2 regions of the Arthrobacter sp. B055-34 genome follow, and region 2 is predicted to be linked to the other one. Evidence: predicted binding sites of a transcription regulator. Region 2 holds the regulator's gene; the other holds the start of a gene.
What was found. Region 2 encodes HrcA, which represses chaperone genes, less so after heat shock. Its sites were predicted from a motif close to TTNGCACTCGNNNNNNNCGAGTGCNAA; they were not measured.

Region 1 (14,369 bases), on a different contig from region 2:
CCGCGACCTGGGCATGGTCGGTGGAACGGAACCATGACTCTTAAAGTCATGGCATGGTCAGGAGCAATACTGGCGGCTATCGATCTAAGTGCCGCTATGACCTTCTTGACAATGCAACCGACTGACGAATACTTGCCGGGAACCGGGCGCATCGACAACCAGGGGCTAGGCATAGAGCTTTTTGTAAAGATGCCAGGCACGGAACACTGGTCAACACTCCCAGAGGGAACACAGGTCGAAAGCACTCGGGAGTACAAATATGAATATGGCTGCAGTGTGGGTGACAGCTTATCCATTCTTTGCGCCAATAACTTGCCCGAATGCACTGACGGTGACGACGGAGTGCCCGTGCAATGGTTTTGGCGTAGCAGCCTCATCGACACGACCTCCTGGATCCGCCTCGGGGGCATCGTCTGCATGTATAACAGCGATCCGAATGAAGACGTGTTGGGCGAGATCGCCGAAAGAATACTCTCGGCATTCCGATCGTTACCTGTGGACGCTGGTAGTTTGACACTTCAACCGAGCCCTCACACTCTTATTGGCGCTAACACGAACGTCTATGCCGAGTCAGAGAATCAAATTCATGAGATTAAGATGCTTGGGCAGGATGTCGTTATTGAAGCGATCCCGCAGGACTACAGTTGGAATTACGGCGACGGTACAAGCTTGGGACCGACCTTCACTCCCGGAGGTCCCTTGCCTCAGGCGCGTTGGGGCGAGCAAACGGCGACGAGTCATGTTTACACCAGTACTGGAGACTTCAACGTTTCCCTCACAACCACTTTCAGCGGAACCTACAGCGTAAATGGGGGACCGGCGATACCCATCCCTGGAACAGGAACATTTTCAGCTGAGCCGGTGACGATCAGTGTGTGGCGGTCTGTTGTGAACAACTTCGCCGATAACTGTCTTGAGAATCCGAACGGGGCCGGCTGCTGATCGGCGGCACCGCGCCCGCTTACTCGTCAACTGGCAAGTAAGCGGGCCGGGGGCCAAAGGACTCAGTGCAGTTCTGCGCCTTTGGTCTCGGGGGAGAACCGGGCCATCCAGAGGACAGCGATCAGTACTAGGCCTCCGGCGATGGCGAAGGACCAGGCTAGGCCGAGGTAGGGCCACATGATCGAGACGAAGATCAGCGGTCCGAAGCCGGCGCCGATTCGGGAGAACGTTGAGGCCCAGCCGAAACCGGAGCCTCGCAGTTCGGTGGGATAAAGCTCGGAGACGTACGCGTAGAGCACCGGGATGGCGATCTGGACGACGAAGCCGTAGACCAGTAGCCAGATGATCACGGCTGCAGGGACCTCGATCACCAGCGCCACGATGACCAGGATGAGAGCTGAGAGCGGTCCGGTGACCGCGAGGATCCACTTCCGGCCCGTCTTTTCCACGAAGTACGCGGCGACGATGACGCCCAGCAGCCCAACGCCCGCCATGCCGGCGGTGGTGATGAATGCGCGGACTTCGGCGAAGCCGGACTCGATCAGAATGCGTGGCATCCACGTCAGAGCCAGGTAGTAGACCAGCAGAATGCTGAAGAATAAGGCCCACGCCGCCGTCGTTATTTTCCAGTTGTGTTTCCAGATGGCCGGGAACTGTTCAAAGATGTTGCCGACGGTAAGCTTCGGAATGGCCTCGGGTTCGGGCAGCCGCCATTCGGTCGGCGTGCCGCCGGTACGTCTGACCAGATCGTTGATGACGTGGGCGGCTTCTTCGCCGCGGCCCTTGCTGATGAGGAACAGGGGAGACTCAGGGACGGATCGGCGGACCCAGAAGACCAGAAGCGCCGGAAGCACCATGATCAGCATGGTGTAGCGCCAGTCCGCGAAGGTGGCCATGATGCCGGCGGAGACGAAGCCGCAGAGGGCTGCGCCGACCGGCCACCAGCCGTCCATCGCGGTGAGGACGCGGCCGCGTTGTTTGCGTGGCGTGAACTCGCCGACAAGGGCGTAGTCCACGGGCACGCAGCCGCCGAGGCCGAAGCCTGCGATGAAGCGGAAGACGCAGAACCAGACGATGTCGGGGGCGAAGGCGCCGAAGACCGTGAAGATGGAAAAGACCAGCAGCGTCGCCGTGAAGGCTTTCTTCCGTCCGATGAGGTCGGCGATGGTGCCCCAGACGAACGCTCCGACTGCCATGCCGATCAGGTTGGCGGTGCCGATCCACGCTGCCTGTGACGGTTCGAGGCTCCAATGGTCGGACAGCAAGGGGATCAGCACGCCGTTGAGGGTGACGTCCCACGCGTCGAACATGAACCCCAGGCCGCCGATGATGAAGATCTTCCCCTGCACCCTCCAGCGCCAGGGGAGTTCCTGCACTATGTGGTCGCCCGTGGGAATTCTCTGGGTTTCGGTCATGACGCCTTCCCTTTGCACCTACAAAAACTCTACTGCGCCCGGTCTCGAGGTGTGCCGTGCGGGCGAATCATCAAAAATGAGAACTCTCTCATCGGGTTCTCCTGTTTATCTCACGTTCCAGGCGCAATGTTGCTACCAGCAAGGCACTCGGCTCGCATCGAAGGATACTTCTCATGAACAAGCGGAACATCTGGATCGCAACGGGCTCCCTCGGAGTCATGGCACTTGGCATGGGGGCAGCAGTTGCCGATAGCGCGACGATTCCCCAGGACCTTGGCAGCAGCATCACGGCACAGGCAGAAGTTTCGGCAAGCACGCCTGTGCTGGAGCGGGCGGTTTCGCCAGCGGAAGCGAACGTCTGGGACCAACCGCTTACGACGGCGGATTCGCCCACTAGCGCGCAGACGGCAGCCTCGCCGGTGTCCCCTGTTTCCGCGCAGTCCGCGGGATCGCCTATGTCCGCGCAGTCCGCGCCCTCGCCGATGTCGGCCCAGTCTCCTGCAACCCCGGAGTCGGCGCCAAGCCCGGTCTCTTCGCCCAGCCCGGAGTCCGCCTCGAGCGCAGATACCGCCGCTGACTAAGCCCGCCAAAGCCGGTTCAACAGACCCGCCGAGCCCCGGATGTTCCCCCATCCGCCGGGGCTCGGCGTATTTAGCTCTGGTGGCCGGAAGGTTGGCCGCGGGGGAGCGGCCTGCCCGGCGCCACTTCATACTCTCCGCTCAAGACACCCGTGAACTAAACTGATGCCATCCCCCATACTTTTGCATCCTTGGAGATTTGCGTGAGCTTGAAGCAGCTTGACCGTGTTCCCATCCGCCGGGCCTTGATCTCGGTGTACGACAAGACCGGACTGGAGGAGCTGGCGCAGGGCCTCCACCAGGCAGGCGTACGCATCGTCTCCACCGGTTCCACGGCCAAGAAGATCTCCGCGGCGGGCATCCCCGTAACAGAGGTGTCCGAGGTCACCGGCTTCCAGGAGTGCCTGGACGGCCGCGTCAAGACCCTGCATCCGTTAGTCCACGCCGGCATTCTGGCCGACCGCCGCCGCGAAGACCACATCCAGCAGCTCAAGGAGCTCGGGGTGGAGGCGTTCGACCTCGTCGTCGTCAATCTTTACCCGTTTGTCGACACCGTGAAGTCCGGCGCCGGCCAGGACGAGGTAGTCGAGCAGATCGACATCGGCGGACCGTCCATGGTGCGCGCGGCCGCAAAGAACCACCCGAGCGTCGCCGTCGTCGTCGATCCCACCAAGTACGCCGACGTGGTGACTGCCGCAGCCGAAGGCGGCTTTGACCTGACCGCACGACGTCGGCTGGCGGCTGCCGCTTTTGCGCACACCGCTGCGTACGACAACGCCGTGGCGTCCTGGACCGCCGCGCAGTTCGGCGACGATACGGATGAGTCCAACCAGTGGCCGCCGTACGCCGGCCTGGCCCTGGAGCGCTCGGAAGTACTGCGCTACGGCGAGAACCCGCACCAAGGCGCTGCCCTGTACGTCGAGAAGGGCGCGACGCCGGGCATTGCGCAGGCCGACCAGCTGCACGGCAAGCCGATGAGCTACAACAACTTTGTCGACGCCGACGCTGCCCTGCGTGCCGCCTTCGACCATGCGGAACCTGCCGTGGCGATCATCAAGCACGCCAACCCGTGCGGCGTCGCCGTGGCCACACCCGGCGCCGCCGATCCTATAGCCGATGCTCATGCCAAGGCCCACGCCTGCGATCCCGTTTCCGCCTTCGGCGGCGTGATTGCTACCAACCGAACGGTGACCGCCGGCATGGCCAGCACCGTCAAGGACATCTTCACCGAGGTTGTCATCGCACCGGACTTCGAGCCCGAGGCCGTGGAGATCCTCTCCCGCAAGAAGAACATCCGCCTGCTCACCCTCCCGGACGGCTACCGCCGCGACCCGGCCGAAATCCGCCAGGTATCCGGCGGCGTGCTGGTCCAGGTGTCCGATACGTTGGAGGCCGACGGCGACAGCCCCGCGAACTGGACGCTTGCCGCCGGCGAGGCCGCCGATGAGAAGACGCTGGCCGATCTGGCCTTCGCCTGGAAGTCCATCCGCGCCGCCAAGTCCAACGCCATTCTGCTGGCCAACGACGGTGCCGCGGTGGGCATCGGCATGGGCCAGGTCAACCGGCTGGATTCCTGCAAGCTCGCCGTGGAGCGCGCCAATACTCTGGGCGTGGCTGTCGACGGCGGTGCTGACGCCGCCGGGGGAGCCGCCAACGTCGAAGGCGGCGCTGCGCCGGAGCGGGCCCGCGGTGCAGTGGCTGCATCGGATGCGTTCTTCCCGTTTGCGGACGGACTGCAGATCCTGATCGACGCCGGCGTCCGCGCCGTCGTCCAGCCCGGTGGCTCGGTGCGTGATGAGGAAGTCGTGGCGGCAGCCAACGCCGCCGAGATTACCATGTACTTCACCGGAGCGCGCCACTTCTTCCACTAAACAGTTCCGCCACTGGCAAGTCAGGCTGACACCCCTTGCCAGCGCCGTGCCGGGCACCTAGGTTCAAAGCAACCGTTGTGCCCGGCAACGGCGTTTAAGGGGTAGGAGCGCGGTCATGAAATGGCGCATATCGGGCCGCGATAGGGATCGAAGGGGCCTCCTCGGGTAAGTTAGATGGTGAATTCAACAGGATTTACAGAGTTCCGTAGACCTTAGGGAGACGCCTCACCAATGGCCAAGATTATCTATACCCACACCGACGAAGCGCCGATGCTGGCCACGTATTCGTTCTTGCCGATTGTCGAGGCCTTCGCTTCGACGGCAGGTGTGGAGGTGGAGACCCGCGACATCTCGCTGGCTGGCCGCATCATCGCCGTCTTCGGTGACTACCTCACTGAAGACCAGCGGACCGGCAACGCGCTGGCCGAGCTCGGAGAGCTGGCGAAGAAGCCCGAAGCCAACATCATCAAGCTGCCGAACATCAGCGCGTCCATCCCGCAGCTGAAGGCCGCCATCGCCGAGCTTCAGGGCAAGGGCTACGCCCTGCCTGACTACCCGGACAACCCCTCCTCGGACGAGGAGACGGACATCCGCTCCCGCTACGACAAGATCAAGGGTTCCGCCGTGAACCCGGTCCTGCGCGAAGGCAACTCGGACCGCCGCGCACCGCTCTCGGTGAAGAACTACGCCCGGCAGAACCCGCACTCCATGGGTGCCTGGTCGGCCGATTCGAAGACCAACGTCGCCACCATGGACGCCGATGACTTCCGCTCCAACGAGAAGTCCGTGGTCATTCCGGCCGACGACACGATCAAGATCCAGCTTGTTGCCGCCGACGGCACCGTCTCCGTCCTGAAGAAGGACTTCCCGGTTCTCGCCGGCGAGGTCATCGACGGCACCGTGATGCGCGCCGCCGCACTGGACGAGTTCCTCGCCGCACAGGTTGCCCGCGCCAAGGAAGAGGGCGTGCTCCTCTCCGCGCACCTGAAGGCCACCATGATGAAGGTCTCGGACCCCATCATCTTCGGCCACGTGGTCAAGGCGTACTTCACCGAACTCTTCGAGACCTACGGCGAGCAGCTCGCTGCCGCAGGCCTGAGCCCCAACAACGGCCTGGCCTCCATCCTCAACGGTCTTGAGGAACTGCCGGCCGACGTCCGCGAAGGCGTCCAGGCTGCGATCAAGAAGGGCCTGGAAGAGGGCCCGGCACTGGCCATGGTGGACTCCGACAAGGGCATCACCAACCTGCATGTTCCCAGCGACGTGATCGTGGACGCTTCCATGCCGGCCATGATCCGCACCTCCGGCCACATGTGGGGCCCGGACGGCCAGGAAGCCGACACGCTCGCCGTGCTCCCGGACAGCTCCTACGCCGGCATCTACCAGGTTGTCATCGACGACTGCCGTGCCAACGGCGCCTACGATCCGACCACCATGGGCACGGTCCCGAACGTTGGCCTGATGGCCCAGGCTGCCGAGGAATACGGCAGCCACGACAAGACGTTCGAGATCCAGACCGCCGGCACCGTCCAGCTCGTGGACGGCTCCGGCACCGTGCTGATCGAGCACCAGGTTGCCCCGGGCGACATCTGGCGCGCCTGCCAGACCAAGGACGTGCCGGTCCGCGACTGGGTCAAGCTGGCCGTCAACCGCGCCCGCGCATCCAACACTCCGGCCGTGTTCTGGCTCGATGAAACGCGCGCCCACGACGCCAACCTGATCGCCAAGGTCAAGGAATACCTGCAGGACCACGACACCGAGGGCCTGCAGATCGAGATCATGTCCCCGGTGGAGGCCACTGCCTTCACCCTGGAGCGCATCCGCAAGGGCGAGGACACCATCTCCGTCTCCGGCAACGTCCTCCGCGACTACCTGACCGACCTGTTCCCGATCCTCGAACTCGGCACCAGCGCGAAGATGCTGTCCATCGTTCCGCTGATCAACGGCGGCGGCCTGTTCGAAACCGGCGCCGGCGGATCGGCTCCGAAGCACGTGCAGCAGCTGCTGAAGGAAAACCACCTGCGCTGGGACAGCCTCGGCGAATTCCTGGCCTTGGCCGTGAGCTTCGAGCACCTGGCCAACTCCACCGGCAACAAGCGTGCGCAGATCCTGGCCGACACGCTGGACCGCGCCACCGGCACCTTCCTGCTGGAGGACAAGTCGCCCAAGCGCAAGGTCGGCGAGCTCGACAACCGTGGCAGCCACTACTACCTCGCCCGTTACTGGGCCGAGGAACTGGCCAAGCAGACCGAGGATGCCGAGCTGGCGAAGTCCTTCGCCGCCGTTGCCGACGCCCTGACCTCCAACGAGGATGCCATTGTCGGCGAGCTGCTCGCCGTGCAAGGTTCCCCCGTTGACATCGGCGGCTACTACGAGCCGGACGACGCCAAGGCCGCCCAGGTCATGCGCCCGTCGGCCAAGCTCAACGAAGTTCTGGCCACGCTGAGCTAAGGACCGGTCAGGCACAGCCAAAAGCCTGAAGCGTACGACGCCGGCCCGCACCTTTTGAACGGAAAGGTGCGGGCCGTCGTCGTACTTTGGCATGAACCGCCTCTGGCACGGGCCGCCCGCACCATTGGGATCGCCGGTTGAGGTTCACGGGGTAAGGCCCAGTTGCTGGAACCGGGCAAGGGAGTCTTCCAGTCCCCAGGCCCGCACGATCAGGCCGTCTTCGAAGGTGAAGAAATACACTTCATCAACCTTGTTGAAGCGGCGTCCGGTAGGAGCGTGGCCTCGCCAGATCCCGAGGTGGGTGCCGGAGCAGCGGAACCGGGCGGCCACCGAGGAGTCGTCCGAGATCAACTGCACCACGGACATCCGGACGTCCGGGAACGAAATCCGGAACGGCTCGATCCATCGGCGCGCGACCGGCACCATCCGGGGGACATAGAACCGCTCCAGGGCGGCCAGATTCCCGCCCACCAGCACTTCGTCAACTAGGTCGATGATGACCGCTTCGTGGGAAGTGTTCATGGGCCCGGTCAGGATTGCTGCCTTGATCCATTCATGCCTACACACTAAACCTGTCCGGTGGAACCATGTCAGGTCTTCGTTAGGTAGGTGCAGGATCCGTTGGCCGAGTGGGGCAGGATAGGAAGCATGCGATTTATTCCGAAGCGTCAGGCGTCTACCACCCGGTCGGTGTCGAGCACGCTCAAGGCCGATCCGGACGCGGTGGAGTCCGCCACCGGACCAGGGGTGAAGCCGCAGGAGCCGCGGGGGATATTCGCCGCCGGGGTTGACCGCACGGCTCTGTGGACTGGCCGCGCCGTTGTCATCGCCATCGGTCTGGTGCTGGCCTGGTGGCTGGTTCGTGCGCTGTGGTCGGTGGTTTTCCCGACGATCCTGGCCCTGCTGCTGGCCAGCATCTTGTGGCCGGTGAACCGGCTGGCCCGCCGCATCATGCCCAAGGCTCTGGCGGCCTTTGTCACTGTGCTCGCTGCGTTGGCGGCCGTCGTCGGAGTGCTGATGCTGGTGATTCCGTCGCTCGCCTCGGGAACCGCGGGGCTGGCCGGGAAGGCCCGTGAGAACCTCGGGCAGATCACGCAGTTCCTTGCGGGGCCGCCGTTCAATCTGGAAAACGCGGACCTGAATTCCCTGGTGGACAGCGCGGTATCCCAAATCCGCCAGCACGCCGGCGACATCGCGTCGGGAATCACCACCGGTCTGGGCGCTATCACATCGGGCACCGTGATCTTCGTGCTGGTCCTGGTTTTCACCTTCTTCTGCCTCAAAGACGGCGACCGTTTCCTCGCCTGGACCAGCCGCTGGACGGACGCCCGGGTCTACGTCCACGCCGCCGCGATGACCTCCCGGGCTTGGCAAACCCTGTCCGGCTACATCTCGGCCCAGGCCGCCGTCGCTTTGGTCGACGCGGTCTTCATCGGCGCAGCCCTGTTCATCCTGGGCATTCCGCTGGCCTTTCCTTTGACCGTCCTGATCTTTATCGCTGCCTTCATCCCGGTGGTCGGTGCGGTGGCAACGGGTTTGCTCGCCGCCCTGATCGCCTTGATCTCCCACGGTTGGGTCACGGCCCTGATCGTGCTCGGCGTGGTGATTGTGGTCCAGCAGCTGGAGAGCAACCTGCTGCAGCCGTTCCTGGTCGGAACCCGGCTGAAGATCCACCCGGCCGTGGTGCTGGCGTCGGTAACGGTCGGCGGCACCCTGTTCGGCATCGTCGGAGCTTTCCTGTCGGTACCGACAACAGCGGTAGGAATTGTGGTGCTGCGGTACCTGCGGGACGTGGTCTTCCCCGTCCAATCGGACGGGGACACAGAGGCAGACGGTTCAGACAGCAGGCCACCGGACGCCGAGGCAACCGTGGCGAGTGCACAGGGCGAGCGGGACTAGCTGCCCAATGTCAGGCTGATCCTGTCGAACCCAAAACGTCCAGATAATGCTGGTTGTACATCACGCCGAGAATGTTGCCGAACGGGTCGACCACTGAAGCGGTCACGAACCCCTCACCTCGCTCATTGATGGGTTCGTGCTCCGAGGCGCCCATGGCGAGTAGCTTCTCCATCGCGCCCGGCAGGTCGTCGACATGCCAGAAGACGACGGCACCGGCCGGTGATGCAGCGGCACCGCGAGGTGCGTAGCGGCTGTCGGTAATCCCCAATTCGTGTTGGTAATCGCCGATACGGAATTCTATGTAGGCGGGCGGGCCTTGTTCCGGCCGCACAAAGTACGCATCCACGCCCAGCAACTGGCTGTACCAGTCCATGGCTGCCGTGACATCTTCCGCATAGAAGCTGACAGTAGTGAGTCCTCGCAGCATCGGCTCTCCCTCGTAAGTGACGGCACACGGCCGCCATTGGTTTCCGCCGCCAAACCAGGCGTCTTGACCGGAGCAGTTACCCCGCCGCACCCTCCACCGGCCAGGTGTGTACCGGCTCGTTGGTATGCATGTTGTGCGAATACTGCCGCGTCATCTCGGCCAGCGCTGCCGTACGGTCCAGCCCGCCTGCTTCAAGTAGCCGCAGGGTCTTGATCTGCCAGTTGGCGCCGTTCTGTTCCGTCTGGGCGCGGGAGCGAAGGATCTCCATGTATCGGTCGATCAGATCCGGGGCTACACGAAGATCGGCCAGGCCCTCGGCGGCCAGCGGCAGCAGATGGCGGATAATCAGCTCCACCACCGGAATGTCTCCGATGCCCGGCCAATAGACCGTGGCTTCCAGTCCCTGCTTGGCACAGTTGATGAAGTTATCGGCCGCGCTCTTGAACGCGAGCCGGGACCACAGCGGCCGGTCCGCCGTCCTAATCATCCGGACCAACCCGAAGAAGAAGGCAGCATTGGCCACGGTATCCACCACGGTGGGCCCGGCAGGTAGCAGCCGGTTTTCGAGCCGCAGGTTGGGCATGGTGTCGCCGGGGTCATAGATGGGACGGTTCCAGCGGTAGACGGTGCCGTTGTGCAGGCGGAGTTCCGGTAGCAGCGGTGCGCCGGCCTTGGTCTGTTTACCGGTGGTCCGCGAGAGCTCCGGCAGCAGGGCGGGGAAGTAGCGCACGTTCTCTTCGAACAGGTCGAAAATCGAGGTGATCCACCGTTCGCCGAACCACACCCGGGGCCGGACACCCTGATTGCGCATTTCCGGCGGCCTTGTGTCGATGGACTGCTTGAACACTTCGATCCGTGTCTCGTGCCAGAGCAGCTTCTCCATGAATACCGGCGAATTCGCCGCCAGCGCCACCTGCGGTCCAGCGACGATCTGGGCCGCGTTCCAGACCGGCGCGAATTCGGCGGGCTGGACCTGCAAGTGCAGTTGCACGCTGGTGCAGGCGGCTTCGGGTGCAATGTTCTTGGCATAAAAGGACAGCGATTCGATTCCGCGCAAGTCCATCAGCACGTCTTCACCGCGGGCCTGCAGCACCGAAGTATTAAGGGCGGCATAACGCTTCCCGGCGCTGAGCCAGGACATGTCTTCCACCAGGGCGCGTTTGAGCGTCGGCAGGATGCCGATCATGAGGATGCGGGCCTTTGCCGATGCGGCGCGTTCGTCCGCATGGTTCAACTGGTCGCGCAGGCTGTTCTCGAGCTTCTCAAGCCCCCGGCCGGCCACGGCGAGGGCAGGATGGTTGAGCTCAATGTTGAAGGCGCCGATCTCGGTCTGAAAAGCCGGATCGGCGATGGCCTCGAGCACCACGGAGTTGCGTAGCGCGGGGGAGCAGTCCGAGTTGGTCAGGTTCAGCTCCATCTCCATACCAATGGAACCGGTTCCGGCGAACTCGGCGGTAGCGAGGTAATGCCCGAAGCTTTCCAGGTTTTCCAGCAGACGTTCACGGTAACGGGTGCGCTGCTCACGGCTGAACGTCTTGGTTTTGACTTCTGAGCCCATGTTTGAAGGTAACCACCACGCGGGCACCTTGTATAGAGTGCGGGCCACCAACGGCAGGCGCCGGGCAAAGGGTGCGGCCCCTCACCCGGCAGGGCAAGGGGCCGCATGGACGCTGGTCAGGGATTACGACTCAACCGACTTCTGCTCGTCGCCACTTTCGGCGCCTTCCACCGCCACGGTTTCAGCTGCTCCGGTGACGACCTCGATCTTGCGCGGCTTGGCCTTCTCACTGACCGGAATGGACACCGAGAGCACGCCGTTTTCGTACCGGGCGGAGATGGCATCGATGTCGATACCCTGGCCCAGGTTGAGCTGGCGAAGGAAGGAGCCGCCTTCGCGCTCGCGGGTGAGCCACTTGACGCCTTCGGCGCCGCGCACCGTTCGCTCGGCCCGGATGGTCAGCAGCTGCCCGTCGACGTCGATGTCAACGGATCCCGGATCGATCCCAGGCAGGTCCGCGTTCAGAATGTAGTGGTCCCCGTCGCGGTACAGATCCATCGGCATCAGCCGCAGGCCCGGGCGGTTTTCCATCGAGGCACCGGCGACGCGGTCCAGTTCACGGAATGGGTCAAACTTCATGGCCATTGTCATCAACTCCTTCGCACGCCCCGTACGGAGCGGTTTTTCCTGTCACTATAGTTGAGTCACCATCGCTCAACTACGTTCATAGATTAGCACTCAGGTAGGTGGAGTGCTAACCCTTTTCATAGCTCAGAGCGAACAGATGTCTAACCGATTCACCTAATCCTCTGGACTCGTGCTCGCGACGGACGTAGCCTGAAATTCGGAAGCAAAACTGGTCGTCACGGGGGTGGTCACGGTGCGCGTTGAGCCGCTGTCCCGTGTGCCAGTCCTGGTGCGCAAGGTCGTGCTCACAGCTGCAGCCACCGCCGGATTCGGCCTTTTCGGGATCGCCGGCGCGAGTGCCGCGGATGCTGACGATGGACTTCTGACCGAAGTGCTCAGTTCAGAAACTCAAAGTACGACGGCGGTGCTCACCGAGGCGACCACGCCCACTACTAATGTTGTGGGAGCAGCGACCGCCGAGCCGGCGCCCGTTACCAACGAACTTGCGGCTGTGACCGAACAGGTCACTCCAGTTGTCGAAAAAGCTGCGGCTCCTGTCGGCGCTGCTTGGAAGTCAGTCGCCCAGTCCGTGCAACCGGTTACAGCGGCAACGCACGAGGTAGCTGGCGCTGTTGCCTCAGTATCCGATCCTGTCCTTGAATCAGCCGCGCCTCTGACCGAGCCGGTGCTCGAAACGGCAGCAGATGTAGTGGAGCCCGTCGTTGAGACGGGTTCTGCCGCTGCACAGCCGGTAATCACTCCGGTTGTCGAAGCCGCGGCACCTGTTGTGGCACCTGTCGTCGAAGCAGCAGCACCTGCTACCGCCCCGGTGATCGAAGCTGCTGCTCCCGTTGTCGATCCCGTCGAAGACGGCCCGACCGCGGATGCATCATCTGTCTCCGTTGCGGTAGCTGAGGTTCCCAGCAACCAGCTGGCGGATGGCCTCGCCGAAGTCGTTCCCGCCGATACCGCCGCTGGTACATCGGACAACCGCCAGAAAGACGAGTACGAAGCAGCGCCCGCTCGGGCGGAACCTCAACCAACTCCGGCCCAGTTCTTGGCCCAAATTTCCCACACACCTTCGGCGGTCGCGGACCAGGATGCCCATAGTGCTGCCGTGGAGTCGTATCCCGGCCAGCCCGTCGCGGCTACGCCGACCGCCGTCCCAGCAGGCGTTGGCGGAAGCGGCGCTGCTGCCGCTGGCGGAAGTGCATCCGCCGGCCAAGGCGCTGCTGACGTGCCTTTTTCTAATCTGCTCGCGCCGTTAGCCAATTCGGGTACTGCCGATGGCTCGGCCTGGAGTCTGCCCGCTTCACGTTCTTCGGATCCCGGTTCCTCTCCTGATTGATTCTGGTCCACGCTGCCCTTTTACCGGCAGCACAAGGACCATGGCCACCCGCAACAGGGCGGCGACAGATTCAATCAGGAGAACAACCATGCGTAGAACAATGCGGACGGCGCTGTGCAGCGTCGTCTTTAGCGGAGGACTTCTCGTCCTCGGTACCGCGGCTGCTTCAGCCGCGGAATCTGAACCACCGGAGCCTGCGGTTGCTCCGGACAGCACAGTGGCAGTTGACGCGAACCTGGATGTCATCGCCGACGACGTCGGGCTCGATGCCGTAGCGGATGTGGACGCCGAGGTCCGCGGTCTCAAGGTAGACGCGGATCTCGACGCCGAACTGCTTGGAGCCGAATCAGTGGCCGATGTAATGGCCGACGTGGAACTTGACGGCGACGCTGTTGACTATGCCGCTCCCGTGGAAGCAGAGCCCGCGCCGGAGGCCATGGAAGCTGAGGCAGCCGTGGTTGCGGATGCTGACGTTGCCGTCGGGACAGCAGAACAGGACTATGCGATTGCCGAAGAACCTCGGGTGACGGAAGCGGAGGTGGAAGCAGTTGCGGATGTAGAAGCCGAAGCCGATGTCGTACTCGCCGATTCTGACGCGATGGTCGATGACAATACCGTGGAAGCTAATGCGGACGTAATGGCAGAAGCTACGGTAGGCACCGAGGAAGGCGCTCTGGCCGAAGCAGCTGATGATGCTGCTGAAACGGTCGCAGAAAAGGATGAAGCCCCAGCAGTAGCGACCAACGCGGACGCCGCTGCCGATGTGGTGGTCGAGGATGTTGCTGCTGCCGACGTTGACGCTGCCGCGGATGTAATCGTGGCGCTTGATGAAGACAGCCTGGTCGACGTTGCCGCTGACGTTTGCCTTGATGCTGATGTGGCTCTGTTGGGTGATGGGCTGTCGGCGGACGGGTTGCCGTGCCGCACTGCGGAGAGCGGCACCGGTAGCGATGACGGTGTCATTGTCGAGGAGGATGCGGCTGCCGATGTGGTGGTCGAGGATGTTGCTGCTGCCGACGTTGATGCCGCCGCCGATGTAAATGTGGCGCTTGATGAAGACAGCCTGGTCGACGTTGCCGCTGACGTTTGCCTTGATGCTGACGTGTCGTTGCTGGGCGCCGGACTTTCGGCGGACGGACTGCCGTGCCGCACTGCGGAGAGCAGCACCGGTACCAATGACGGTCTGCTTGCCACCGATGCGGACGTACTTGCGGATGCAACGCTGGTGATCGGCGAAGTGATCGGTACCGATGATTTCAGCAACGTCGACACTGATGTTGCCGGAGACATTGTTGCCGAGGTGGAGACGGTCG
Region 2 (9,539 bases):
GGAACTCGACGGCAAGACCTACGCGCTGAACATGATTGACACACCTGGCCACGTGGACTTCACCTATGAGGTGTCCCGGTCCCTGGCTGCCTGCGAGGGCGCTGTTCTGCTCGTCGACGCGGCGCAGGGCATTGAAGCCCAGACGCTGGCGAACCTGTATCTGGCGATGGAGAACGACCTGACCATCATCCCGGTGCTGAACAAGATCGACCTGCCCGCGGCGCAGCCCGAGAAGTATGCAGCGGAGCTTGCCAACCTGATCGGTGGCGATCCCGAGGATGTGCTGAAGGTCTCCGGTAAAACCGGCATGGGAGTAGAGGCCCTGCTGGACAAAATTGTCCGCGACCTCCCCGCCCCGGTCGGCAATGCCGATGCCCCCGCCCGTGCCATGATCTTCGATTCGGTCTATGACACCTACCGCGGCGTCGTGACCTACGTCCGGGTGGTCGACGGTGAACTCAAGCCCCGCGAACGCATCCAGATGATGTCCACCAGGGCCAGCCACGAGCTGCTGGAAATCGGTGTCAGCTCTCCTGAGCCGGTACCGTCCAAGGGCTTGGGCGTTGGCGAAGTCGGCTACCTGATCACCGGCGTGAAGGACGTGCGCCAGTCCAAGGTCGGCGACACGGTCACCACCCTGAACAACCCTGCCCCGGAGTCCCTCGGCGGTTACGCGGATCCGAAACCGATGGTCTTCTCCGGTCTCTACCCGATCGACGGAGCAGATTATCCCGTGCTCCGCGACGCACTGGACAAGCTCAAGCTCAACGACGCCGCGCTGATTTACGAACCGGAAACCTCAGCCGCTCTCGGCTTCGGCTTCCGCGTGGGCTTCCTCGGCCTGCTCCACCTGGAAATCACGCGTGAACGCCTGGAGCGCGACTTCAATCTGGACCTGATTTCCACCGCGCCCAACGTGGTTTATGAGGTGACCCTCGAAGACAAGAAGGTCATTACGGTCACCAACCCCAGCGAATATCCGGACGGTAAAGTCTCCGAAGTCCGGGAGCCGATGGTTTCGGCTACCATCCTGGCTCCCAATGAGTTTGTGGGCGCCATCATGGAGCTCTGCCAGGGCCGCCGCGGCGACATGAAGGGCATGGACTACCTGTCGGAAGACCGGGTGGAGCTTCGCTACCGGCTGCCGTTGGCCGAAATCGTCTTCGATTTCTTCGACCTGCTCAAGTCCAAGACCCGCGGCTACGCCTCCCTCGACTGGAAGGCCGACGGCGACCAGGTCGCGGACCTGGTCAAGGTGGACATCCTGCTGCAGGGCGAACAGGTGGACGCGTTCAGCGCCATCACCCACAAGGACAAGGCCTACAGCTACGGCGTGATGATGACGGGCAAACTGCGCGAGCTCATCCCTCGCCAGCAGTTCGAGGTGCCCATCCAGGCAGCCATCGGCTCGCGCATCATCGCCCGCGAGAATATCCGCGCCATCCGCAAGGACGTGCTGGCCAAGTGCTACGGCGGCGACATCAGCCGTAAGCGCAAGCTGCTGGAGAAGCAGAAGGAAGGCAAGAAGCGCATGAAAATGGTCGGCCGGGTGGAAGTTCCACAGGAAGCCTTCATCGCAGCGCTGTCGTCCGACGAATCGAAAGACAAGAGCAAGAAGTAAAACCGAAGTGACTAAAATGACGACGACGACGGCGGTCACCTGTGCCTAGCATCCTGCCGCTGGGAGACCCGGCACCGGCCGATGGCTTGCTGCCGCCGCAGGCCGCTGCCGGCGCCCAGGACCGGGACTTCTGTCTCTACGTCCACATTCCGTTCTGCTCGGTGCGTTGCGGTTACTGCGACTTCAATACCTACACGGCCAAGGAGCTCGGGTCGGGTGCGTCGCAGGACGAATACGCCGGTACGCTCAACGCCGAACTCAATTTGGCGGCCATGGTGTTGCCAGCATCCGGGCTGCCCCGGCGCCCACTGTCGACGGTCTTTTTCGGCGGCGGTACTCCCACCTTGTTGCCGGCGTCGGATCTGGCGGCCATTCTGGCCCGTGCCACCGAACTATGGGGTCTGGCACCGGGGGCCGAAGTCACTACGGAGGCCAATCCGGACTCCGTCACGCCCGAATCGCTGCAGACGCTTGCGGCGGCCGGGTTTACCCGTGTTTCCTTCGGGATGCAGTCGGCAGTGCCCCACGTACTCAAGGTGCTTGACCGTACCCATGATCCGGAACGCGTTCCGCAGGCGGTGCGCTGGGCACGCGAGGCCGGGCTGCACGTCAGCCTGGACTTGATCTACGGCACTCCGGGGGAGTCGGTTGCGGACTGGGAAGCCAGCTTGGATGCCGCCATCGACTGCGAACCGGATCATATTTCGGCCTATGCGCTGATCGTGGAGGAGGGCACCAAGCTCGCTGCCCAGATCCGCCGCGGCGAAGTACCGGGAATTGACGACGACGACCACGCCACCAAGTATGAACTCGCCGAGGCGCGGCTGGCTGCCGCCGGCTTTGGCTGGTACGAGGTCAGCAACTGGGCCCGCACCGAAGCCGACCGTTGCCGTCACAATCTTTCTTACTGGCGTGGTGATGACTGGTGGGGTGCAGGCCCCGGGGCCCACTCCCACATGGGCGGCGTCCGCTGGTGGAACGTGAAGCATCCGGCCGCCTACGGCCAACGTCTGTCAACGGGAGTCTCTCCGGCGGCGGGTCGGGAAACCCTTGACGCCTCGACCCGCAAACTGGAACATGTGATGCTTCAGACCCGCATCATCGACGGTTTGCGGACACAGGAATTGGGCCCGCAGGGACGGAAAGCGGTAGCCGGTCTGATCGCAGACGGGCTAGTGGACGGACCGGCGGCTTTCGCCGGCACCGTCCGGCTCACCTTGCAGGGCAGGCTTCTTGCCGACGCCGTGGTCCGCCGCCTGCTGGAAGACTGACAGGCACACAGTGGATTAGCCCTTTCCGGGCGCCGACTGCCTGCCTAGTGGAGCAGGCGCAGATTCAACGAGTAGCGGTAGGGGCGGCCGCGGTTGACTGCGATGCCTGCCATCACGGAGAACACCGTGAGGAAGACCCAGATTGCGGCTGCAATGACGGCAAAGAAGCCGCTGATCACAGGCACCAGAATCAGGATGTTGGCAATAACAGCAACGATCGTTGGCGGAAGTGTGAAGTTCAGGGCTTCCTTCGACTCTTGGGCCGTGAAGGGGCCGCGGTCCTTGAAGATCAGGTAGATCACCAGCGAAGGAAAGCAGCCTAGGATGCCGCCGAAATGAGCCAGAGTGGCCCACTGACGGTCTTCGGACGGCGTCAGCGGCAGGGCTGAGGAAGAGGCGCTTTCATACTGCGTCCGGGGAGCCGGTTGACGATCCGGTTGCTTCTTGCGCGCGGGGTTGTCTGACACAGGACCTACCTCAGGAGAATTCGTTTTCGTTCTAATGGCTATTTACCTACGAAACTAAGATTAGCCGCAATGACCGGTAAACACCGGACTGGGGTCAATCTTCCGGCGCAGAATGGGGTTGCCGCCATGCGCATTCCTCAGGCGGTGAGGAAATCGATGACTTCTTCAACGCGTCCCAGCAGGGACGGTTCCAGGTCCGCGTAGGAGTTGACGCTGCCAAGCAAGCGCTTCCACCCGTCCGCGATGTCGATCTGGGTTTTGTTGGGCCACCCGAGGCCGGCGAGGATTCCGGTTTTCCAATCGGTTCCGCGCGGAACCACCGGCCATTTTTCCAGCCCGATGACGGCCGGCTTAATGGCCTGCCAGACATCCACATACGGGTGGCCGACAATCAGCACGTTGTTGCGTGCCGATGGAACTGCCATGGCGGCCTGGGCAATACGCCACTCCTTGGTGTCGGGCAGCAGGTGGTCTACCAGAATGCCCAGTTTTCGCTGCGGCCCCGGACTGAACGCCGTAACCGCCGAAGCCAGGTCATCGACGCCGTGGAGCGGCTCGACGACTATGCCTTCGACCCGAAGATCGTGGCCCCACACCTTCTCGACGAGTTCGGCATCGTGCTTGCCTTCGACCCAGATCCGGCTGGCCTTGGCCACCTGCGCGCGCAGTCCTTCTACTCTGACTGATCCTGAGGCCGTCCGCTGCGGACGTGCGACGGCGGCAGCGGCCATGGCAGGAACTACCTCCACGGGTTCACCTTCCAGCAGAAAGCCGAAGCCCAGGGGGAAGGAACGTTTCTTTCCCCGCCGGTCCTCCAGCGACACCAAGTGGACCCCGCCGGACTTCTCCACGCGCACCACCGCACCTACCCAGCCGCTTTCGACGTCCTCCAGTACCAGTCCGGGTTCGGCCCCGACCTTGCGAAGCTGACGCGACTTCGGAGCGGATAGATCCTGTGGTCCCCAGCCGTAGCTGCTCATCGGTTGTAGTCCTTCGGTCACGCAGCTATCGGGTAGCTGCTGGCGATCAGCGGAGCCGCCGATAGGTGCATGGCAGCCTGACAATGCTAACAACGTGCCAAAGGTATTAGACTTAGCACTTGGACGTGTTGAGTGCTAACCGGCATGTCTACTGCAGCCGTACGAAATCAGGAGGTGCCCAGTGAGCGAAGGCCGTCGGCTCGAGGTGCTGCGCGCTATCGTGGAAGACTACGTGCATTCGCGCGAACCCGTGGGGTCCAAAGCACTGGTTGACCGCCACCATTTAGGTGTTTCCTCGGCAACAATCCGCAACGACATGGCTGCTCTGGAAGAAGAAGGCCTGATTGTCGCTCCGCACACTAGCGCTGGCCGCATTCCAACGGACAAGGGCTACCGGCTCTTCGTCGACCGGATTTCGGATGTGAAACCGCTCTCCTCCGCAGAACGCCGTGCCATCCAAGCCCTACTCGAGAGCGCGGGCGACCTGGATGATGTCATGGATCGCACCGTGAGGTTGTTATCCCAGCTGACCAATCAGGTAGCCGTGATCCAGTATCCGCGGCTGGGGCGTGCTTGCACCAGGCACATCGAGTTTGTCCTGCTCGCACCGCAACAGGTCCTCGTTGTCTTGATTGCCGACAACGGGAAAGTTGAGCAGAGGGTCATTTCCCTGCCTGATCCCGTCACCGATGAAGAATTATCCGATCTCCGATCGGCCTATCTCTCCGAATTGGCCGGGCACCCCCTCGATTCGGTGGGCGGGCTGCTGCGGAACGGGTTGAAAGACGTCAGACCCGGCACGGAGGCTATCGTGCCACCGCTTTCAGCGGCCTTGGAAAATCTTGCTGCAGCCACACAAGAGGAACGTATCCTCATGGCCGGCACGGCCAACTTGGCCCGTTCCCCCATGGATTTCCCGTTGAGTATCGGACCCATCCTCGAGGCGCTCGAGGAACAGGTGGTCCTGCTTCGCCTGCTGTCGGAGATGCAGCAGGACGCCCGCGGGATTTCCGTACGCATTGGACATGAGAACCCGTACGGTTCGTTGGTGGAAACATCCGTGGTCGCAACAGGCTATGGTCCGGGTTCTTCAGCCAAGCTGGGCATCCTCGGTCCAACCCGGATGGATTATCCAACTACTATGGCCGCCGTGCGCGCCGTAGCCCGTTATTTGTCACGCATCCTTGCCGGATAGGCAGCCGGCCAACAAGCAGCAACATGGGCAGCGGGAGCCGCTGTCCGCAACCGATTCCCAGGAAGAGAAGTAATACAAGGTGAGCAACCACTACGACGTACTCGGTGTCAGCCGCGATGCCACTGCTGAGGAAATCAAGAAGGCCTATCGGAAACTGGCTCGCAAGCTCCACCCTGATGTGAACACCGGGCCGGAGGCTGCGGAACAGTTCAAGCAGGTCAGCCATGCGTACGAGGTGCTGTCGGACCCGCAGAAGCGGCGGGTATATGACACCACAGGCAATGAGAACGGCACGGACAGCGGCTTCGGCGGCGGCTATTCGGGTGCTGGGTTCGCCTTCCAGGATATTTTCGAAACCTTCTTCGGTGGGCAGGGCACTGCCGGACCGCCTTCGCGCACGCGCCGCGGACAGGACGCACTGATCAATGTCCGCATCGATCTCAAAGATGCCGTGTTCGGCGTCAACAAGAAGATCGAAGTGGACACCGCCGTCGTTTGCCCCACGTGCGACGGCAGCTGCTGCCGTCCCGGCACGAGCCCGCGGACCTGCGACATCTGCGGCGGTTCGGGCCAGGTACAGCGTGCCGTCCGCTCCATCTTGGGGCAGGTCATGACCGCCGCTCCCTGCGGAAGCTGCCAAGGCTTCGGCACGATCATTCCCGACCCGTGCAACGAATGTAATGGGGAGGGGCGCATCCGCAGCCGCCGCTCGCTGACCATCAAAATTCCGGCAGGTGTCGGAACGGGCACCCGGATCCAGCTGGCCGGGCAGGGTGAATCAGGTACGGCAGGCGGCCCCCAGGGCGACCTCTACGTCGAGATCCGTGTTGCCCCGGATAAGAATTTCATCCGTGAGGGCGACGACCTCCATGTGACGATGGCGGTACCCATGACGGCTGCGGCCCTCGGTACGGATGTGGACATGGACACGTTCGACGGGACGCAGTCGCTGAACATCAAGCCTGGTACCCAGGCGGGCGAGGTCATCACCCTCAAGGGGCTTGGGGTGACGCATCTGCGGGGCTACGGCCGCGGCGATCTGAAGGTCCATGTGCACGTGGAAACGCCCACCCGACTCGATTCCGAGCAAGAGGAACTGCTGCGCCAGCTGGCGGCGTCGCGCGACGAGCAGTTCACCGAGGGCAAGCTTGCGGGCAGCGGCAGCGGCGTTTTTGCCCGGCTGCGGGACAAGCTCGGCAATCTCTAACAGTGACCAATCCCGTTTTCTTCACCGAACCTGGAGCACTGGCGGAGGTGGCATCCGGTGAGGAATTCGTCCTGACCGGTGCCGAGGCCAGGCATGCTGTCGCGGTTAAGCGTCTGAGCCCCGGCGAGAGCGTGGACGTCGTGGACGGACGGGGCATGCGGCTTTCCGGAACGGTCGTCTCGACGGGTACGGAGAGCCTGACCGTCTCCGTCGAGACAGTTGCCCCGGAACCCGCGGCACCCTTCCGGCTTACGCTCGTCCAGGCGTTGGCCAAGGGCGACCGTGATGAACTTGCGATCGAAGCTGCCACGGAATTGGGTGTGGACGAGGTAGTTCCCTGGCAGGCCGAACGGAGTATTGTCCGCTGGCGCGACGCCAAGGCTGCCAAGGGGATGGCGAAGTGGGAATCGACTGTCCGGTCCGCCGCGAAGCAAGCGCGCCGCGCCACAGTTCCTGACGTCGCGCCGCTGGTTGATTTGAAATCGCTCTGTGGACGTATCGGCGAGAGCAGGTTGGCGCTGATCCTCCACGAGGACGCGCGGCTGTCGCTGGCAGAAGCGGTCCAGAGAAGCGGATTGGAATCGGAAGCAGACCTGGAGCAGAGCATTCTCATGATCGTCGGGCCCGAGGGCGGCATGAGTCCCCGCGAGGTCGAGCAGATGCGTCAGGCGGGGGCGGTGCTGGTGATCCTGGCCCCGCATGTGCTCAGGTCCTCAACTGCCGGGCCGGCCGCCGTCGCGCTGCTCAGCGAGCGGCTGGGCCGCTGGAACTGAACGCCGTCTGGCCCGCTTACCTGACCGTGAAAACCTTGCTGTCAGCATTCTGAGGCTCCTCGGTACGGCCGCTCGTGTCCTCGTGGAAGACCGTAACCCGGTATGTGCCAGGATCGAGCTCCTGGCTGAACCGGAACTCACCGGTTTCACCCGCAGCTGAGTCAACCTGCACCGTACCCTCTTCGAGGATGGTTCCTTCACCGGTGTCTTCCGCCGACTCCAGCCGCGAAATGCGCCAGGACAATTGGGATTCAAAGGCTACACCGCGCCCGTAGACCTCCACCCGTCCTTCAGCGGAAGCTCCATGCTGTGGATCAATGATCCAGATCGGTGCACTGAGATTGGCGTCGCGGGACATCGGCTCGCCGAGCTCCACATGACCGAATGCCTTGTAGCCGGAATGCCCGTCAACCAGGATCACGACGTCGAGCGGGTTTTCCGCGGTACTCAAACCGGCATTGGCAGCTGCCGCGGTGGCGGTGTAGACCAACTGCTGCACTGCACGTTCCGCAATCCCGGCATCCACATCGGCCTTAAAAGCGTCGGAGGAGATGTCCAGCGTAATGACGGATCCGTTGGTGATGGAGGCTCCGACTTTTGACGCAGGCTGCCAAGGATTGAAGTAGTCCGGGTCCAGCGGCTGCAGCTTGGTGACCGCGCTGATTGCACTAGTGATCGGATCACCAAGATCCTCCGCTTCGCGGAACTCGCGGTAGAGGAACACGGTGTCGGCATTAGTGCCCAGCCAGTAGACCGGGGACAAAGCAGTACTTTGCAATGTTTCCACCGGAGCACTGGTCACCAGGGGACTGCTCTGGATGCTCGGCTGGCCGCTGCCCGCCGGCATGGAAGTTTGGCCGTTCGGACCGTTACCGGAAGGCATGCAACCAATCATGACCATGGAGCCAAGGGTCAACACTGCCAGCCACGCGCGGAATCGGCGCGGGGCTGTATGGTGCGGCCGGTGGTGTTGCTCTCTGGAAATGACCGGATTCCTCCTCAACTCATGGCGGCGTCCTGTACGCGAACGGAAGTCTGATGGCGGCACCTTCTGGTACCTGAAAAACCAGCTTGGCATACTGCCGGCGTCCAGACGCGCGGTTGGGCCGTCTCTCAACCGGACTGATGCACGATTGAGACAGGATCGATATCTACCGGTCATGCATGGATTTCGGGAACGACATCCGGCCGTTGCCGTAGCATTGAGATGTACAGCAATCCCACACAACAGTCGTACTAGCTAAGGGGAGATGGAAGGCCTGCCGGCCGCTTTATGTCGGAAACACGTCTGGATGTGGATCCGCTCGGATCCAGTAACCGTTCCATCCACTTTGAATCGTCGGAACATATGGTCAAGGCACTCGGAGCCCAGGATGAGGTGCTCCGGCTCATAGAATCCGAGTTCAGCGACGTGAATCTGCATGTACGCGGCAACGAACTCTCCATCTCCGGCCCGCCTGCTGCCGTCGACCGCACGGAGCGCCTGCTGGAGGAAATCCGCACCCTGGCTGCCAATGACACGCGTGTGTCGCCGCAGGTAGTTGCACAGTTGCTGCGCATGCTCAGCGAGCAATCAGTTGCCAGGCCGGCCGAAGTGCTGACGCTGAACATTCTTTCTTCGCGCGGACGGACCATCCGCCCGAAGACGCTGAATCAGAAGAACTACGTGGACGCCATCGACAACAACACCGTTGTCTTCGGCATCGGCCCGGCGGGAACGGGCAAGACATATCTGGCCATGGCCAAAGCCGTCCAGGCCCTGCAGCACAAGGAAGTCAACCGGATCATCCTGACGCGTCCGGCCGTTGAAGCGGGGGAGCGGCTCGGCTTCCTGCCCGGCACGCTCAGTGACAAGATCGACCCCTACCTGCGTCCGCTCTATGACGCACTGCACGACATGATGGATCCGGATTCCATTCCACGGTTGATGGCAGCGGGCACCATTGAGGTCGCCCCTTTGGCATATATGCGCGGCCGGACCCTCAACGATGCGTTCATCATTCTGGATGAAGCGCAGAACACCAC

Region 1: a site for HrcA is predicted at 11,813-11,839, ahead of AC5RWO_RS19690 (Hsp20/alpha crystallin family protein). Genes of this name have one in related genera too.

What each region holds. Positions count from the first base shown of each region.
Region 1 is NZ_JBNHFQ010000013.1:62,696-77,064, reverse strand. Features, by position in the region: gene AC5RWO_RS19740 (DUF6318 family protein) at 1-37, shown strand, start outside; gene AC5RWO_RS19735 (PKD domain-containing protein) at 34-942, shown strand; gene AC5RWO_RS19730 (MFS transporter) at 1,005-2,357, opposite strand; gene AC5RWO_RS19725 (hypothetical protein) at 2,531-2,938, shown strand; gene purH (bifunctional phosphoribosylaminoimidazolecarboxamide formyltransferase/IMP cyclohydrolase) at 3,139-4,806, shown strand; gene AC5RWO_RS19715 (NADP-dependent isocitrate dehydrogenase) at 5,038-7,257, shown strand; gene AC5RWO_RS19710 (ester cyclase) at 7,402-7,779, opposite strand; gene AC5RWO_RS19705 (AI-2E family transporter) at 7,906-9,156, shown strand; gene AC5RWO_RS19700 (VOC family protein) at 9,167-9,583, opposite strand; gene AC5RWO_RS19695 (glutamate-cysteine ligase family protein) at 9,660-11,141, opposite strand; gene AC5RWO_RS19690 (Hsp20/alpha crystallin family protein) at 11,265-11,726, opposite strand; gene AC5RWO_RS19685 (hypothetical protein) at 11,962-13,056, shown strand; gene AC5RWO_RS19680 (LPXTG cell wall anchor domain-containing protein) at 13,145-14,369, shown strand, end outside.
Region 2 is NZ_JBNHFQ010000014.1:1,556-11,094, forward strand. Features, by position in the region: gene lepA (translation elongation factor 4) at 1-1,621, shown strand, start outside; gene hemW (radical SAM family heme chaperone HemW) at 1,663-2,892, shown strand; gene AC5RWO_RS19885 (DUF4870 domain-containing protein) at 2,937-3,359, opposite strand; gene AC5RWO_RS19890 (DUF3097 domain-containing protein) at 3,497-4,339, opposite strand; gene hrcA (heat-inducible transcriptional repressor HrcA) at 4,521-5,534, shown strand; gene dnaJ (molecular chaperone DnaJ) at 5,614-6,741, shown strand; gene AC5RWO_RS19905 (16S rRNA (uracil(1498)-N(3))-methyltransferase) at 6,744-7,514, shown strand; gene AC5RWO_RS19910 (Gmad2 immunoglobulin-like domain-containing protein) at 7,531-8,397, opposite strand; gene AC5RWO_RS19915 (PhoH family protein) at 8,788-9,539, shown strand, end outside.